2 regions of the Streptomyces sp. G7(2002) genome follow, and region 2 is predicted to be linked to the other one. Evidence: predicted binding sites of a transcription regulator. Region 2 holds the regulator's gene; the other holds the start of a gene.

Region 1 (7,930 bases), 770 kb from region 2:
CTCGACCAGGCCGAGCGCGCCGCCGCCGTACTCCGCCGGCTCGGAGTACAGGCCGGTGACCGGGTCGCGGTACATCTGCCGTTGGTGCCCGAGTCGGTGATCGCCACCCTCGCCTGCGGACGGCTGGATGCGATACGTACCACGCTGCCGGTCTCGCTGACGGTGCCCGAACTGGTCGCGCGGACCCGCGAGTCCTCGGCCCGGGTACTGATCACGGCCGATGCGGCGTTCTGGGACGGGGCCGTACGACCGGTGAAGCCGCTGCTCGACCATGCACTGGCGCGAGGCGCGGCTTCGGGGGGAGCCGTGGACCGCACCGTCCTGGTGGTGAACCGGTGCTCGCGACCGGTCTCCTGGAAGCCGGGGCGCGACCTGTGGTGGCACGAGGCCCTGGGCGTACCGTCCGCCACCCACTGACGTCACGACTGCCCCAACAAGCGTGGCCTCCCGCCTTCAATCAGGCCCGGCCTACGCGGCGGCGCCCCAGGCCCGGGATAGCGAGCCTCCTCCTTCAAGGGAGCGCGGTCCCTCAGCGGATTACTCCGGGGAGCCCGTCCTCAAGTGAGCGTGGCGTGTAAGCGAGGCCCTTCAAGGGGTCTCTTCGAGGGCGCGGCCTTCGGGCGCAATGGTTCAAGGAGACGCAGCCCCTCGACGGATCACTCCGGGGGAGCACCGCCCTCGGAGGAGTGCGTGGCCACAAGATCGCGGCCCCGGCGGGGGAGCGCGCCGTGAGGGAGTGTGGCCCTGCGGGGGAGCACGGCGCGGGGGAATGTGGCCCTGCGGGGTAGCGCGGCGCGGGGGAATGTGGCCCTGCGGGGTAGCGCGGCGCGGGGGAGAGTGGCCCTGCCGGGAGCGCAGGGTGGGGGAGCGTGGCGCCTCCAGAGGACCAGCCTCTCCGGCGGAGGGCCAACCTCTCCAGAGAACAGCCTCTCCATCCCCTGAGAGACGCGGCCCGTACCCACTGACGAGCTCCGCGGCCTCACCCACCGGCGGCACAGCCCTCACCCTCCGGCGAGGCACACCCCTCACCCTCCGGCGAGGCACACCCCTCACCCACTCAGGTCACCAAACGGGCCATTCGCCTCATCCGCGCCTAGCGTGGAGCACGTGCCACAGCCACCAGACGCCCCACCCGCCTAGGGCCGCGGCTTCGGAGGCAACCGTGGCGCCGCCCCGGCCGACCCCACCCACGCCCCGCGCGACACCAGTGGCCTCGGCGGCCGCACCCCCTCCCGACCGTCACCCGCGCCCTGGGCACCCACACACTGCAGAACTTCGCTCGCCCCCCGGGCCCCCGCCCCGCCCCCACCCTCCCCTCCTCCCCACCGTCCCTCCCCACCACCACCCACCACCCCCGAGCGGAAAGGCTGCTGACCCATGGCTCGTCATGAGTACGCGCACCCCCGCCACCCCCTGCCCGGCAGCGACCGCAACCGGCCCCTCAGGCGCGGCCGCGCCTCCCAGGGCCCGCCGACCCGGCCCCTCGAAGGCCACCGGCCGCACCCCATCCCCACCCACGACAAGGGCCACTAGCGCAGGGGGTTTTCGCATCCCCACCCGGCTCACGTCTCTCCCCAGGGGCGGCCATCTCCCCAGCTCATGACGGCAGCGGTGGGGCCCGGCAGACGACTCTTGGCGCGTCCCTTATTGCGTCGTGCTCTCAGCACCCAGCCGGTACGTTCCCGCTATGACGTCAACGTTGCGCCTGGAGAAGGTCACACCGGACAACGTCGAGGCCGCATGCCGGCTGAAGGTGCGACCCGACCAGGAGCGGCTGGTGGCGCCAGTGGTGCGGTCACTGGCGGAGGCGTATGCGCAACCCGAGGTCGCCTGGCCTCGGTTGATCTTCGACGGTGAGCAACTCGTGGGCTTTGTCATGGGGTTCTTCCTGGTTCGATTCGACCCGGACAACCCGGAGGACAGGCTGCGCTCCGGGATCTGGCGACTCAACATCGCCGCGGGACATCAGGGCCGTGGGTACGGCCGGTTCGCTGTGGAGTCCGTGTGCGCGGAGGTCCGACGGCGTGGGCAGCGTCGTGTGACCGTGACCTGGGTTCCGGGTGAGGACGGGCCCGAGCGTTTCTACCTCGGGCTCGGATTCCGCCCGACCGGGGAGATGAGCGGCGACCAGGTCGTCGGCGAGCTGGCCCTGACCACCGGCGCCTGAGAACGACGAACCGGGCGTCGTATCCGTCCGGGCGGCCTTGCCCGCGCACCCCCGCCCTCCGACCGGGCAGCCTGCGCCGCGCACCCCCGCCCGCCGCTTCCGACCGGTCCCCCTTGGCCGCGCACCACCAGGCGCCGCATCAGTCCGGGCCCCCTTGTCCGCCCACCCCCGCCCGCCGTATCCGTCCGGTCCCCCTTGGCCGTGCCCCCCCGCCCGCCGTTCCGACCGCGGGCGCCCTTGCCCGCGCACCCCGCCCGCCACCCCATCCAGGCCCCCCTGGCCACGCACCCCCGCCCGCCCCGGCCATCGATATCCCGCCGAAATGTCCGGCGGTCGGCAATGACACGATGGAGGAATGGAGACAAAGCCCGAAGAATCCCCGGAGTGCCGGCCCGCAGTTGCCGAGGGCTGGGCGGATGGGGATTCCCTGCATGCTGAGCTCCTCGCGGCGAAGACGTTGGTTTACGACCCCTGTGGGTTCACCTGCTCCCGGCCGGTGCGTGAAGCGGAGAGCGCTGAGTACGCGGCACATGAATTCACTCTCGACGGCTCCTCCGTCAGGTTTCGGGTTGCCAAGACCACCCCGACGAAGGTCGGCCAGTTCGTCACGGTGTGGAAGCGGAGTCCCGGCGGGCCGATCCAGCCGTTCGACTCCGGGGATCCGGTGGATCTCTTCGTCATCAGCACCCGCGAGGGTCACCGCTTCGGGCACTTCATCTTTTCGCGCGAGGTGCTCTGCGAACGGGGCATCGTTTCCAGGAACGGTTCCGGCGGAAAGCGGGCTTTCCGTATCTACCCGCCGTGGGTGGAGACCACCAATCGGCAGGCCCGCACCGCACAGGCGTGGCAGGTGGAGCACTTCCTGGAGATCCCTGAGGACGGGCCTCTCGATGTGGCCCGCGCCCAGGCGCTCCACCACCCGTGACCGACGGACCCCGCCCCCGGACCCGGCAGGAGAGGTGCGGGCCCCGCTCAAATCGAGCCGTCCCGAGCGTCCCGAGAGGGTGCTGTGGGTCCCCGCCGGTCGGCGGGCGCTCCCGGCCCGCCCGTACTCTGAAGGGGTGAGCACCACCCCCGAACCCGAACCCGAACGCGAACCCGAAGCTGAGTCGGCCGCCGCGCACCGGGACGCCTCCGGCGCCGAGCAGGCCCCTGCGCCCTCGCCCGCTGAGTCGGTCGCCGCGCACCCGGACGCCTCCGATGCCGAGCAGGCCCCCGCGCCCTCGCCAGCTGAGCGGCCCGCGGCGGTCAGGCCCGCGGCGAAGCTGATCTTCGATGACCCGCTGAACCAGCAGTCCTCGGACGACACCGACCGTGGCTGGGGTGAGCGCCCGGCCGGTGGGGACAGTGCCGCCGACCTCGCCCGGTTCCTCGACGAAAAGCCGCCCCACCACCTCTGAGCGAGGCGAGGGGGCGGCATCTGCCGGCCTTGGGCGCCTGCTACTCGTGGGTCTTCTGCGTGCCGATGGTGCCCGAGGTGGAGGAGGGCACGGACGGCGAGCCGGTGCGCTGGGCGAGCAGCGCATCGCGGATCTCGGTGAGCAGCTCGATCTCGGTGGGGTCCGCGGGGCCCGCCTCGGCCGCCTGCCGGGCCGCCTGGCGTTCCTTCCACTTGTTGATCGGAAGGATCATGAGGAAGTAGACGACCGCGGCGGTGATCAGGAACGTCAGGGCGGCGCTGAGCACCGAGCCCCAGAGGATGTAGATCCCGTCGGTGAAGGCGCCCGTCTTTGGATCCTTGGCGCAGGTGGCGGTCAGGCAGGACTGGTAGTGATCGAGGTTCTGCGAACCGAGCGCGCCCACGATGGGGTTGATGATGCCCTTCACCACCGCGTTCACGATGTTGGTGAAGGCCGCACCTACGACGACCGCGACCGCGAGTTCGATGACGTTGCCGCGCATCAGGAATTCCTTGAATCCCTGAAGGACGCCCTTGCTCTCGCTCACCTGACAGCCTCTTTCCATGCTCACTACGGACGGTGCACCAACAATCAGCACCGCAACTTACGGCAGGGCAGGGCAGGGGTGTCCAGTCGTGTGACACGAACCGTCGAGTGGCCGGTGCGGCTGCGCGGAACAGGTGGTTCCGGCGGAGTGGCCCGAGCGTGCGGACGGCGTGGACGGATACCGCGGTACCGGTGCGGTGGGCGCGCCCCCATTGGCGCGCGGCGGGTGCCCCGCCATTCGCAGCAGTCTCGCGTGGGGTGGGAGCAGATGCCACTTGATCTTGGGGCATGGTCACCGCCCTCCCGGTGCCGTTGCCGACGGGCAGCCGGGGGCGGGAGCGTCTCGTACGGCCCCGTACGACGCCCCGCCGGCCAGTGCTGCGGCGGTCATCGCCAGGCCGGCGGCCAGTAAGCGCTGTCGCGCGGTCCGTCCCCACCGGTGCCGGCCGCCGCCGGCCCGCACCGGCGGGAAGTGCGGCACTTCACACGGCGGGGGAGCGGGGAGCGGCGGAGAGGGGAGATCGGGGCCGGCGAGGTCGGAGGCATTGGCGAAGTCAGCGACAAGGGGCGCGGGCGAGGTGCGGAGCATGGTGGTACCGCCTGTGGGGTGGTGAGGTCGGATGAACCGCGGATCACCACCGTGCCGCACGACCCCGCCCGCCCGCTCCGGGCTGTGGACGACCCCGCCTCTGTGGACAACCCGGCCACCCGGGAGGGGGAGGCCGAGCGCGTCGTCGGGGTGTTACGGCAGCTCGATGCCCAGGTCCCAGCCGGCGTGGACGCCGGTGCACAGGCAGTCGCGGGCGGCGTTGTCGGGGAGCCCGGCGATCGCGTCGAAGAGGACCTCGCGCAGCCGGCCGACGTTCTCGGCGAAGACCCGGAAGACCTCCTCGTGGGAGACGCCCTCACCGGTCTCGGTGCCCGCGTCCAGGTCGGTGACCAGGGTCAACGAGGTGTAGCAGAGGCTCAGTTCGCGGGCCAGGACGGCCTCGGGGTGGCCGGTCATGCCGACCACCGACCAGCCCTGTGCGGCATGCCAGCGCGATTCGGCGCGGGTCGAGAAGCGGGGGCCCTCGACGACGACGAGGGTGCCGCCGTCGACCGGCTCCCAGTCCCGGCCGCGGGCCGCCGAAAGGGCGGCCCGGCGCCCGGTGGGGCAGTACGGGTCGGCGAAGGCCAGATGGACGACGTTGGGGACGCTCCCGTCGGGGAGGGGCTCGCCGTCGAAGTAGGTCTGGGCGCGGGCCTTGGTGCGGTCGACGAGCTGGTCGGGGACCAGGAGGGTGCCGGGGCCGTATTCGGGGCGCAGTCCGCCGACCGCGCACGGGCCGAGGACCTGGCGTACGCCGAGCGAGCGCAGTGCCCACAGGTTGGCGCGGTAGTTGATGCGGTGCGGCGGGAGATGGTGGCCGCGGCCGTGCCGGGGCAGGAACGCGACCTGGCGGCCGGCGACCTCTCCCACGAACAGCGAGTCGCTCGGGCGCCCGTACGGGGTGTCCACTGTGATCTCGGTCACGTCGTCGAGGAAGGAGTAGAACCCCGATCCGCCGATAACGCCAATCTCCGCGTCAGCCATGCCGGTCACACTATCGGGGCGCGGCGGCGGGAGGAGGGCGGGTGACGGAGAAAGGGAGCCGTGACGCGGCGGACCCCGCCGTCGGTGACGGCGGGGTCCGGAGAAGTGCGGGTCAGGCGGCGGAGCTGGTGCCCGAGGTGCTGCCGGCGGACGAGGAGGCGGCCGGGGTGGAGGACTTGCTGTCGGAGCTGCCGGACGAGGAGCCTGACGAGTCCGAGGAGGACGTCGTGCCCGACGAGGAGGAGCTCTTCGCGGGGCTGCTGCTGGACGACGAGCCGCGGCTGTCGTTGCGGTAGAAGCCGGAGCCCTTGAAGACGATGCCGACCGCGGAGAACACCTTCTTGAGGCGTCCGTTGCAGGCGGGGCACTCCGTGAGCGCGTCGTCGGTGAACTTCTGCACCGCCTCGAGGCCCTCGCCGCACTCGGTGCACTGGTACTGGTAGGTCGGCACTAGTCTTCCTCCTGGCACTCTCACTCGATGAGTGCTAACGACGCTCCATATTGCAGTATTCCCGCCCGCCAGTCCACCGTGACCGGCGGACGGTGACCGACTCCACGCTCGGTCAGGCGCGCGCCAGCTCCCGTTCCCGGTCTTCGGAAACGGCCGGGACCCGGTCGTCGGCGCCGTGCGCCGGGGCGTCGGCGGCCCCCGGCGAGGAGCGCGGCAGCAGGTGGGCGCGGAGCGTCAGCAGCACCGTCAGGGCCAGCGCCGTACCGGCCAGCGGCACCAGGAATCCGGTGCTCGGCCCGAAGCCGTCCGCCAGCTGGCCGGCGGAGGTGGCTGCGGCCGCCTGGCCCAGTGCGACCGCACCGGTCAGCCAGGTGAACGCCTCGGTGCGGGCGGCGGCCGGCACCAGCGACTCCACCAGCGTGTAGCCGGTGATCAGGGCCGGGGCGATGCACAGGCCGACGACCAGGCCGACGGCGCCCAGCAGCGGCACCGCGGTGACCGCCCACAGCGGGGTGGTGGCCAGCGCCAGCAGCCCGTAGGCGACCAGCAGCCGGCGCCGCGGGCCGACCTTCCAGGCGAGGGCGCCACAGGCGATACCGGCGAGCATGTTGCCGCCCGCGAAGATCCCGTAGAGCACGCCGTTGATGCCGGGCTGCCCGATGTGCTGGGTGAACGCCGTCAGCGAGACCTGCATACCGCCGAAGACGGCGCCGATGCCGAGGAACGCCACGATCAGGACGCGTACGCCGGGCACCGACAGCGCCGAGACGCGCGGCAGGTCGCCGGCCTGCGTCCGGTGCACGGCCGGCTGGCTGCGCCGCTGCGCGGCGAACAGCAGCCCGCCGGCCAGGGTCAGCGCGGCCTCGGCGACCAGCCCGGCCGCCGGGTGGATGCCGGTGCACAGCGCGGTCGCCAGCACCGGGCCGACCACGAAGGTGAACTCGTCGGTCACCGACTCGAAGGCGGCGGCCGTCGGCATCAGCGGGCTGCCGCCGAGCCGGGCGGCCCAGCGGGCCCGCACCATCGGGCCGACCTGCGGCGTCGAGGCGCCCGTGGGGACCGCCACCGCGAACAGCGCCCACAGGGGGGCGTGCGCGAGGGCCAGGGTGATCAGCGCCGCGACACCGGCGACATGCACCAGGACGCCGGGGATCAGCACCGCGCGCTGGCCGAAGCGGTCGGCGAGTTTGCCGCTCTGCGGGGCGAACAGGGCCATCGAGACACCGGTCGCGGCGGACACCGCGCCCGCGGTGCCGTACGAGCCGGTGGTGGATTCGACGAGCAGCACGATGCCGATCGTCAGCATGGCGAAGGGCTGCCGGGCCAGAAAGCCGGGCAGCAGGAATGTCCAAGCACCAGGGGTGCGGAGCAGTGGTCCGTATCCGGAACGGGAGTCCTTGACCGCGGATGCCACGGCCGGGCCTTTCTGCCGCCTGGTAGCGCCACCCGCGAGGTCGTCACGGGTACGCGCCGAGAGCTGTCCTCTCGCGCAGGACCGAGTGATACCGCGTGGTCCGCACCGGGGAAGGTGGCTCTGCGTGGCGCAGGGGACCGCGGCCGCCGAGCGGTCGCGCCAGCTCTGCATCAGGCAGAGTTGGTTCGTCGATGTGCCTCTTCATACTACAGGCCGCGGCGCGTGAAGCCCTGGGATTGGTCAGGGCTTCACGCGGAATTCCTTGGGATCCGTGGAGAGATGCAGCACATTTCCAGGCCCGGGGTGCGGCGGGACGTCAGCGGTGGCGGTGGCCGCGCCCCGCGGCGGGGCCGCCGGTGCCCAGCCAGCCGGCCAG
Region 2 (7,930 bases):
GGTGGTCAGGAGTGGTCAGGAGGGGGCGACGCCGAAGCGGGCGGCGAGGGCGTCCCGTTGGGCGCGGACGAAGGAGGCGTCCACCACAGCGCCGTGGCCGGGTACATACCGTGCGTCCTCGCCGCCGAGGGACAGCAGCCGGTCCAGTGCGCCGGGCCACCGCTGCGGCAGCGCGTCCGGGCCCGCCTGGGGTTCGCCGGACTCCTCGACCAGATCGCCGCAGAAGACGATCTCCGGGGACCCGCCCCGGCCCGGTACCAGGACCGCCAGATCGTGGGCCGTGTGACCGGGGCCGACGTTGGCGAGCAGCACCTGCCGGTCGCCGAGCTCCACGGTCAGCTGGTCGTGGACGTGGTGGTGCGGGGCGACCAGCAGATCGGCGGCCTCGGCGGCGGCGTCCCGGCCGACGCCGTGCCGCATCGCGTCGTGCCGCAGTCCGTCCTTGCCGCGGCGCAGCAGCTCGCCCAGCCCGGCCGCGCCGAAGACCTCGACGCCGGCGAAGGCGGCGGTGCCCAGCACATGATCGAAATGCGGGTGGGTGAGCGCGACATGCGTCACTTCGCGGCCCAGCACGCCGCGGATCGCGCGCCGCAGATCCGCGCCGTCGCGCAGGGTCGCGCCGGTGTCGACGATCATGACGCCGGTGGTCCCCGCGATCACCCCGATCGTCTCGTCCCACCTCGGCATACGGCGTCTGGCGACACCGTCACCGAGCTGTTCCCAACCGGCCTCTTCCCAAGCAGTGTGCATACCGAGACGCTAGCGCCATCGCGATAGCGTTGCCCGACAGATCGACCGAACACGGTCATCGGGCGGGTGCCGTGCGCGGCTGCCCTTGCCGTGTGCGTGCTACTCGGCCGTACACTGGCTCCGGGTCTGGCACTCGGCCCGTGTGAGTGCCAGGAGAGTCGAGACGGCGGACGGCCGGACTGGAGGTGCGCGGGATGCTCAGTGAACGCAGGCTCGAAGTGCTGCGCGCCATCGTCCAGGACTATGTGGGGACGGAGGAGCCGGTCGGCTCCAAGGCCCTCACCGAACGCCATCAGCTCGGTGTCTCCCCGGCCACCGTCCGCAACGACATGGCGGTCCTGGAGGACGAGGGCTTCATCGCCCAGCCGCACACGAGTGCCGGGCGGATCCCGACCGACAAGGGCTACCGCCTGTTCGTCGACAAGCTGGCCGGTGTGAAGCCGCTGTCCAGCCCGGAGCGGCGGGCGATCCAGAATTTCCTGGACGGCGCCGTCGACCTCGACGACGTGGTGGGCCGCACGGTCCGGCTGCTGGCGCAGCTGACCCGGCAGGTCGCGGTCGTGCAGTACCCGTCCCTGACCCGGTCCACGGTCCGGCACGTCGAGCTGCTGGCGCTGGCCCCGGCCCGGCTGATGCTGGTGCTGATCACGGACACCGGGCGGGTCGAGCAGCGGCTCATCGACTGCCAGGCACCGTTCGGCGAGACCTCGCTGGCGGATCTGCGGGCCCGGCTCAACAGCCGGGTCGTGGGGCGCCGGTTCGCGGATGTGCCGCAGTTGGTGCAGGATCTCCCGGAGTCCTTCGAGCAGGACGACCGCGGCACGGTCTCGACAGTGCTGTCGGTGTTGCTGGAGACTTTGGTGGAGGAAACCGAAGAGCGGCTGATGATCGGCGGTACCGCCAATCTCACGCGATTCGGGCACGATTTCCCGCTGACCATCCGGCCGGTGCTGGAGGCCCTTGAGGAGCATGTGGTGATGCTCAAGCTGCTCGGCGAGGCCAAGGACTCGGGCATGACCGTACGTATCGGGCATGAGAATGCCCATGAAGGCCTGGCGTCCACATCGGTCGTCACGGTCGGCTACGGTTCGGGCGACGAGGCAGTCGCCAAACTCGGCGTGGTCGGACCGACCCGCATGGACTACCCCGGAACGATGGGAGCGGTACGCGCAGTGGCACGTTACGTCGGACAAATCCTCGCGGAGTCGTAAGTGGCCACGGATTACTACTCGGTCCTCGGCATCGGCCGTGACGCCTCGCAGGACCAGATCAAGAAGGCCTTCCGTCGGCTGGCGCGCGAGCTGCACCCGGATGTGAACCCGGATCCCAAGACCCAGGAGCGGTTCAAGGAGATCAACGCCGCTTACGAGGTCCTCTCGGATCCGCAGAAGAAGCAGGTCTACGACCTCGGCGGCGACCCCCTCTCGCAGGCGGGCGGCGGCCAGGGCGCGGGCGGCTTCGGCGCGGGCTTCGGAAACTTCTCCGACATCATGGACGCGTTCTTCGGCACCGCGTCGCAGCGCGGGCCGCGCTCGCGCACCCGCCGTGGCCAGGACGCCATGATCCGGCTCGATGTCGAGCTGAACGAAGCGGCCTTCGGCACCACCAAGGACATCCAGGTCGACACCGCCGTCGTCTGTACGACGTGCAGCGGTGAGGGCGCGGCGCCGGGCACCTCGGCGCAGACCTGTGACATGTGCCGCGGCCGCGGTGAGGTCTCGCAGGTCACCCGGTCGTTCCTGGGCCAGGTCATGACCTCGCGGCCCTGCCCGCAGTGCCAGGGCTTCGGCACGGTCGTCCCGACGCCGTGCCACGAGTGCGCGGGCGACGGACGTATCCGCTCCCGCCGCACGCTGACCGTCAAGATCCCGGCCGGTGTCGACAACGGCACCCGCATCCAGCTCGCGGGCGAGGGCGAGGTCGGCCCCGGCGGCGGCCCCGCCGGCGATCTCTACGTGGAGATCCACGAGCTGCCGCACGCGGTCTTCCAGCGGCGCGGCGACGATCTGCACTGCACGGTCACCATCCCGATGACAGCGGCGGCGCTGGGCACGAAGTGCCCGCTGGAGACGCTGGACGGGGTGGAGGAGATCGATGTCCGGCCCGGTACCCAGTCCGGCCAGTCGATCCCGCTGCACCAGCGCGGTGTGACCCATCTGCGCGGCGGTGGCCGCGGCGACCTCATCGTCCATGTCGAGGTGCAGACGCCCTCCAAGCTCGACCCCGAGCAGGAGGAGGTGCTGCGGCGGCTGGCGAAGCTCCGCGGTGAGGAGCGGCCCACGGGGCAGTTCCAGCCGGGGCAGCAGGGGTTGTTCTCGCGTCTGAAGGATGCGTTCAACGGGCGATAGCCCAGGTCGGCCCGGGGTCCGCGGAGATTCCGCGGACCCGTGCGGCAGCCGCCTCCCCGGTTCGGGGCGAGGGGGTGGGCGTGACACGATGTGCTCATGCCCACTGCACTGACCGATCTCTGCCGCTACCCGATCGTGCAGGCCCCGATGGCGGGAGGCGGCTCCGGACCCGAGCTGGCCGCCGCTGTCTGCGGCGCCGGCGGTCTCGGCTTCCTCGCCGCCGGCTACAAAACCGCCGACGGCATGTACCAGGAGATCAAACAGCTGCGGTCGCTGACCGACCGGCCCTTCGGCGTCAACCTCTTCATGCCGCAGCCCTCGCTGGCCGACGGCTCCGTCGTCGAGGTCTACCGCGAACAGCTCGCCGGCGAGGTCACCTGGTACGAGACCGATCTCGGCGACACCGACGGGCCCATCGACGACGGCTACGAGGCCAAGCTCGCGATACTGCGGGAGGACCCGGTGCCGGTGGTGTCCTTCACCTTCGGCTGTCCCTCGCGCGCCGTCCTGGACGCGTTCGCCAAGGTCGGTACGTACACCGTCGTCACGGTCACCACCGCTGCCGAGGCACAGGCCGCGCAGTGGTCGGGCGCGGACGCGGTGTGTGTGCAGGGCGTGGAGGCCGGCGGCCACCAGGGCACCCACCGGGACGATCCGCACGCGGACGGGACCGGCGCGGGGCTGGGGCTGCTGGCGGCGCTCGGCCAGGTCCGGGAGGCCGTGCAGATTCCGATGATCGCCGCGGGCGGGCTGATGCGCGGGACGCAGATCGCGGCGGTGCTGGCCGCCGGGGCGAGCATGGCGCAGCTGGGCACCGCCTTCCTCGCCACCCCCGAGTCGGGCGCCAACCCGCTGCACAAGCAGGCCCTGACCAACCCCCTGTTCACGCATACGGAGTTGACCCGGGCGTTCTCCGGGCGGCCGGCCCGCGGGCTGGTGAACCGCTTCATGCGCGAGCACGGCCCGTACGCACCGGCCGCCTACCCGGCCGTCCACTACCTCACCTCCACCGTGCGCAAGGCCGCGGCCAAGGCAGGCGACGCCCAGGGCATGAACCTGTGGGCGGGGCAGGGACACCGGCTGGCGCGGGAGCTGCCCGCCCGGCAGCTGGTGGAGGTGCTGGCGGCCGAACTGGACGCGGCACGCGCCGCGTTGAACTTCCCCGCCACCGGAAGCGCCTCATGACCGCGCCGGTCTTCCTCGTCGAGTCCCTCGCGGGTGTACGGGCCGGCGGCACGCTGACCCTGGACGGCCCCGAGGGCCGGCACGCGGTCTCGGTGCGCCGGCTGCGGGCCGGCGAGGAGGTCGTCCTGACGGACGGGCACGGCACCGGCGCGTACGGCACCGTCGCCGCCGTCGAGGGCAAGGACCGGCTCACCGTCGCGGTCACGGAGCTGCGCACCGAGGACCCGCCCCGCCCCACGATCACCGTCGTCCAGGCGCTCCCCAAGGGCGACCGCGGCGAGCTGGCCGTCGAGACGATGACCGAGACCGGGGTGGACGCCATCGTGCCCTGGCCCGCGGCGCGTTGCGTCACCCAGTGGAAGGGCGAGCGGGCCGCCAAGGCGCTGGGCAAATGGCGCGCCACCGCCCGCGAGGCGGGCAAGCAGTCGCGCCGGCTGACCTTCCCCGAGGTCGCGGACCCGCTGACGACCAAGCAGGTGGCCGCGCTGCTCGCCGACGCCGACTTCGCGGCCGTCCTCCACGAGGAGGGCAGCACGCCGCTCGCCACCGCCGAACTCCCCGCCGAGGGCCGGATCGTGCTGGTCGTCGGCCCGGAAGGCGGTGTCTCCCCGGAGGAGCTCACCACCTTCGCCGAGGCCGGCGCCAAGCCGTACCGCCTGGGGACGACCGTCCTGCGCACCTCCACGGCAGGCACCGCGGCCACCGCGCTGCTGCTGGGGCGCACGGGGCGTTGGAGCTGAGCGGGTCCGCTGCGCTTTGCCTTCGGGCCCACGTTTTTGGCTTTGCCGCCGTGGGGGTTGCTCGGCGTTTGTGGCCCGCTGCGCGGTGCGCCCGCCGTGCGCTGCGCTTTGCCTTCGGTCCGCGTTGTTGGCTTTCTCGCCGTTGCGCCTGGCGGCGGGCCGGTCCGCTGCGCGGGGCTGTTGGGGTGCGGTGACGGGCCTCCGGGGTAGGGGTGTGGGACTGCTTCGCTTTACGTCCCACACCCCTACCCCTCCGGCCCGTCACCTCCCGTTGGGGGGTGGGAAAACCTTGGTGGGGGTGGTCGTCGGTGGTCCGCTGGGCCTTGCGGGGGCGCGGAGAAACGGGCTGCTGTCCCTGGCGCTCAGGCCGGCGGTCGTACGATCGCGGCCGCCGTCGCGAACAGTTCCGTGAGGGTGCCGGCGAAGGTCGGCAGCAGCTGGAGACAGACGGCCCAGGCCTCGGGGTCGCTGCCCAGATGTTCCGCGGTCAGCGCGGCCGCCCGCGTCCGCAGCTCCTGCCGGTCCACCTGCCGGGCCGCCCGCTGGTTCGCCTGCCGGTCCGAGGAGTTGAGCAGGCGGAGGAGGTGGGCCAGGCCCTGGCGCGCGGGGGCGGCGCGGTTCAGGACATCCTCGGGCGTGAGCGTGCCGCGCCGGAGGGCGAGCTGGGGCCACGAGAGGTTGGAGCGGCCGAGCTCCGGAGTGCTCGACAGCAGCTCCAGCAGCAGCTCGCGTGGGCAGTCCGCGAGCTCCGCGAGGTCCTTGGCCGCACTGGGGGCCAGCGTGCCGGAGCGGTGCGCCGCGACCAGATCGGGCCAGGGGAGGGGTATGCCGTCGCCGGTGAGCTTGGACGCCTGGTCACCGTCGTAGCCCGGTGCCTTGTTGAGGAACGCCAGCAGCTTCGCCGGGTCCTCCTCCGCGGCCAGGCGGGCGCGCAGCCGGTCCAGCCCGTCGGGGACGTCGAGGAGCTTCTCGGTCTGCCGGCGGAGGGTGAGCGGGAGGCGGTCCATCGCCAGGATCTCGCGCACCGCGTCCGGGCCGCCGCGCTCCCACACGGCCACCAGCAGCCGCAGCCGGGCCGCCGGTACCCGGAGCTTCAGCCGCCCGACGATCGTGCGGGCCACGCCCAGATCGCCGGAGTCCAGACCGGCGATGAGCCAGTGGCGGTGGTGGCTGAGGTGGGCCTCCCGCAGGACGTTGAGCAGCTCCTCGGGGACGGTACGGGTACCGCCGCCGCGCAGCCGCCCGGCGAGCATCCGCTCCCGCTCCCGCTGGTCGATACCGCGGTGGAAGAACAGGTTGGCGTCCACCTGCGGTTCGTCGAGGTCGAGGAGGTACGCCAGCTTTTCGGGGGAGAGGGCCGTGGTGGCGGCCTGCGCGGCCTGCGCGGACACCCCGTGGGCCGCGACCACCGCGTCCCGGACGGCCGGCGCCGGATCGCCGTACACCAGGAGATGCTGCACGGCCCGCGGGTCGAAATGCGGTACGACGGCGATCTGCGCCTCCTCGGAGGCGCACTGGAACAGGCTCAGGAACGCGGCCCGGGACGCCTCGGGGGGAGTGGCGGGGAGCACTGCCTCCAAGGGGCGCGGCCAGGTGGTGCTGCGCTTCTTGGCGGAGCCGGCCGAGGCGGCGTCGTCGATCAGCTCGGCGACGCTGCCCCGGGCCCGGCCCATCCGGGCGTAGCACGTCAGCCAGTGGACCGGGTCCGTGCCGAGCCGGTCGAGGAGTCCGGCGAGGGCCTTGCGGGTCGGCTCGTGGTCGTACGGCAGCGCGTTCAGCACCTCCGTCGCCGGGCCCACTTCCGCCAGCACGCGCTCCACCGGCAGCCGGCCCGTACGGATGCTGCGCCCCAGGACCTCGCCGAAGGGCACCTTGCCTGCCGCCGCCTCGGGCCCCACCAGCGCCTCGAAGGGCAGCTCGGCGGCGCCCCGCGAGGTCCTCCAGGGATCGGCGCGGAAGCACTCCATGACGAGGTCGTCAGGGCAGCCTTCCCACCGGGTGAGCTGCGACAGGCGGTTGCCGCTCTGCCGGCCGCCCGTCCGACCGGTCTCGAAGGGCAGACGGGCGTGCTCGCGCCGGACGAGGTCCCAGTCCAGGGCGGCGGGCTTCGCGCCCGCGTCGGCGCCGTTACGGACCATCAGCAGGGCCCGCAGCGCGGCGGGGTCCGTCCACTCACCGGCCGGGCGCCGCTCCCGCAGGAACGCCTCCGGGTCGGCGTCGGCCGCGGCCGCCCGCATCACCTCCAGCAGCTCCGGGCGCCCGAGATCGAAGTCCGGGGCCCGCTCGACCCCGTCGGCGAACGCCAGCAGCCCTTCAGCACCGGCGAGTTGGACCAGGGCGACACAGGCGTCGAGGGCGGCAGGCAGCGGGAGGAACGGGGCCAGCCGGACCAGCGCGAAGGAGAGAAGCTGAGGGAACGGGCCGGTCAGGGCGGGAAGGAGCTCGAAGCCGGAGGCCTCATCCTGGAGCAGCGGGACGAGGCCGTCCTCGTCCTCCCAGCGCGGGTCCGTGGGGTCGGCGGCGCGCAGAATCGCCGGCAGCAGATCCGGCAGGTCCCTTGCGCGCCGGCTCTGTTGCGGGGCGGGGCGGTACCGCGCCTTCCACAGCGCGCGGGCGATCACCGGATCGCCGGTCTCCGCCGCCCGTATCAGAAACGCCTCGGGACCGGCGTCCAGGGCGGCACGCAGCGCCGCGCCGCCCGGCCCGGTCACGGCCTCCACCATCTCCTCCGGCAGCCCGAACCTGTTGGACAGCGCGGCCAGCAGGTCCGGACGCAGCCGCTCGGCGAGCGCATCGGCGGTGTCCGGAGCGGCGAGCCGCAGCGCCAGGCGGAGCGCGGCGGGGGAGCTGTGGGTCACGGGCGGGAATCCCTTCGCGGGGCGGGCGTGCGGCGGTCCACGGAACGGC

What was found. The regulator HrcA, encoded in region 2, represses chaperone genes, less so after heat shock. The targets are predictions, from matches to a motif close to TTNGCACTCNGNNNNNCNGAGTGCNAA.
Region 1: the regulator HrcA is predicted to act here: its motif matches at 6,152-6,178, upstream of NUT86_RS17460 (FmdB family zinc ribbon protein).

Annotation. Positions count from the first base shown of each region.
Region 1 is NZ_CP102609.1:4,217,083-4,225,012, reverse strand. Features, by position in the region: gene NUT86_RS17495 (AMP-binding protein) at 1-417, shown strand, start outside; gene NUT86_RS17490 (hypothetical protein) at 1,378-1,533, shown strand; gene NUT86_RS17485 (GNAT family N-acetyltransferase) at 1,688-2,167, shown strand; gene NUT86_RS17480 (MepB family protein) at 2,523-3,092, shown strand; gene NUT86_RS17475 (hypothetical protein) at 3,229-3,567, shown strand; gene mscL (large conductance mechanosensitive channel protein MscL) at 3,608-4,114, opposite strand; gene NUT86_RS17465 (S-methyl-5'-thioadenosine phosphorylase) at 4,856-5,689, opposite strand; gene NUT86_RS17460 (FmdB family zinc ribbon protein) at 5,802-6,140, opposite strand; gene NUT86_RS17455 (MFS transporter) at 6,253-7,554, opposite strand; gene NUT86_RS17450 (potassium/proton antiporter) at 7,871-7,930, opposite strand, start outside.
Region 2 is NZ_CP102609.1:3,446,913-3,454,842, reverse strand. Features, by position in the region: gene NUT86_RS14325 (MBL fold metallo-hydrolase) at 16-750, opposite strand; gene hrcA (heat-inducible transcriptional repressor HrcA) at 945-1,961, shown strand; gene dnaJ (molecular chaperone DnaJ) at 1,962-3,098, shown strand; gene NUT86_RS14310 (nitronate monooxygenase) at 3,195-4,283, shown strand; gene NUT86_RS14305 (16S rRNA (uracil(1498)-N(3))-methyltransferase) at 4,280-5,023, shown strand; gene NUT86_RS14300 (hypothetical protein) at 5,386-7,881, opposite strand.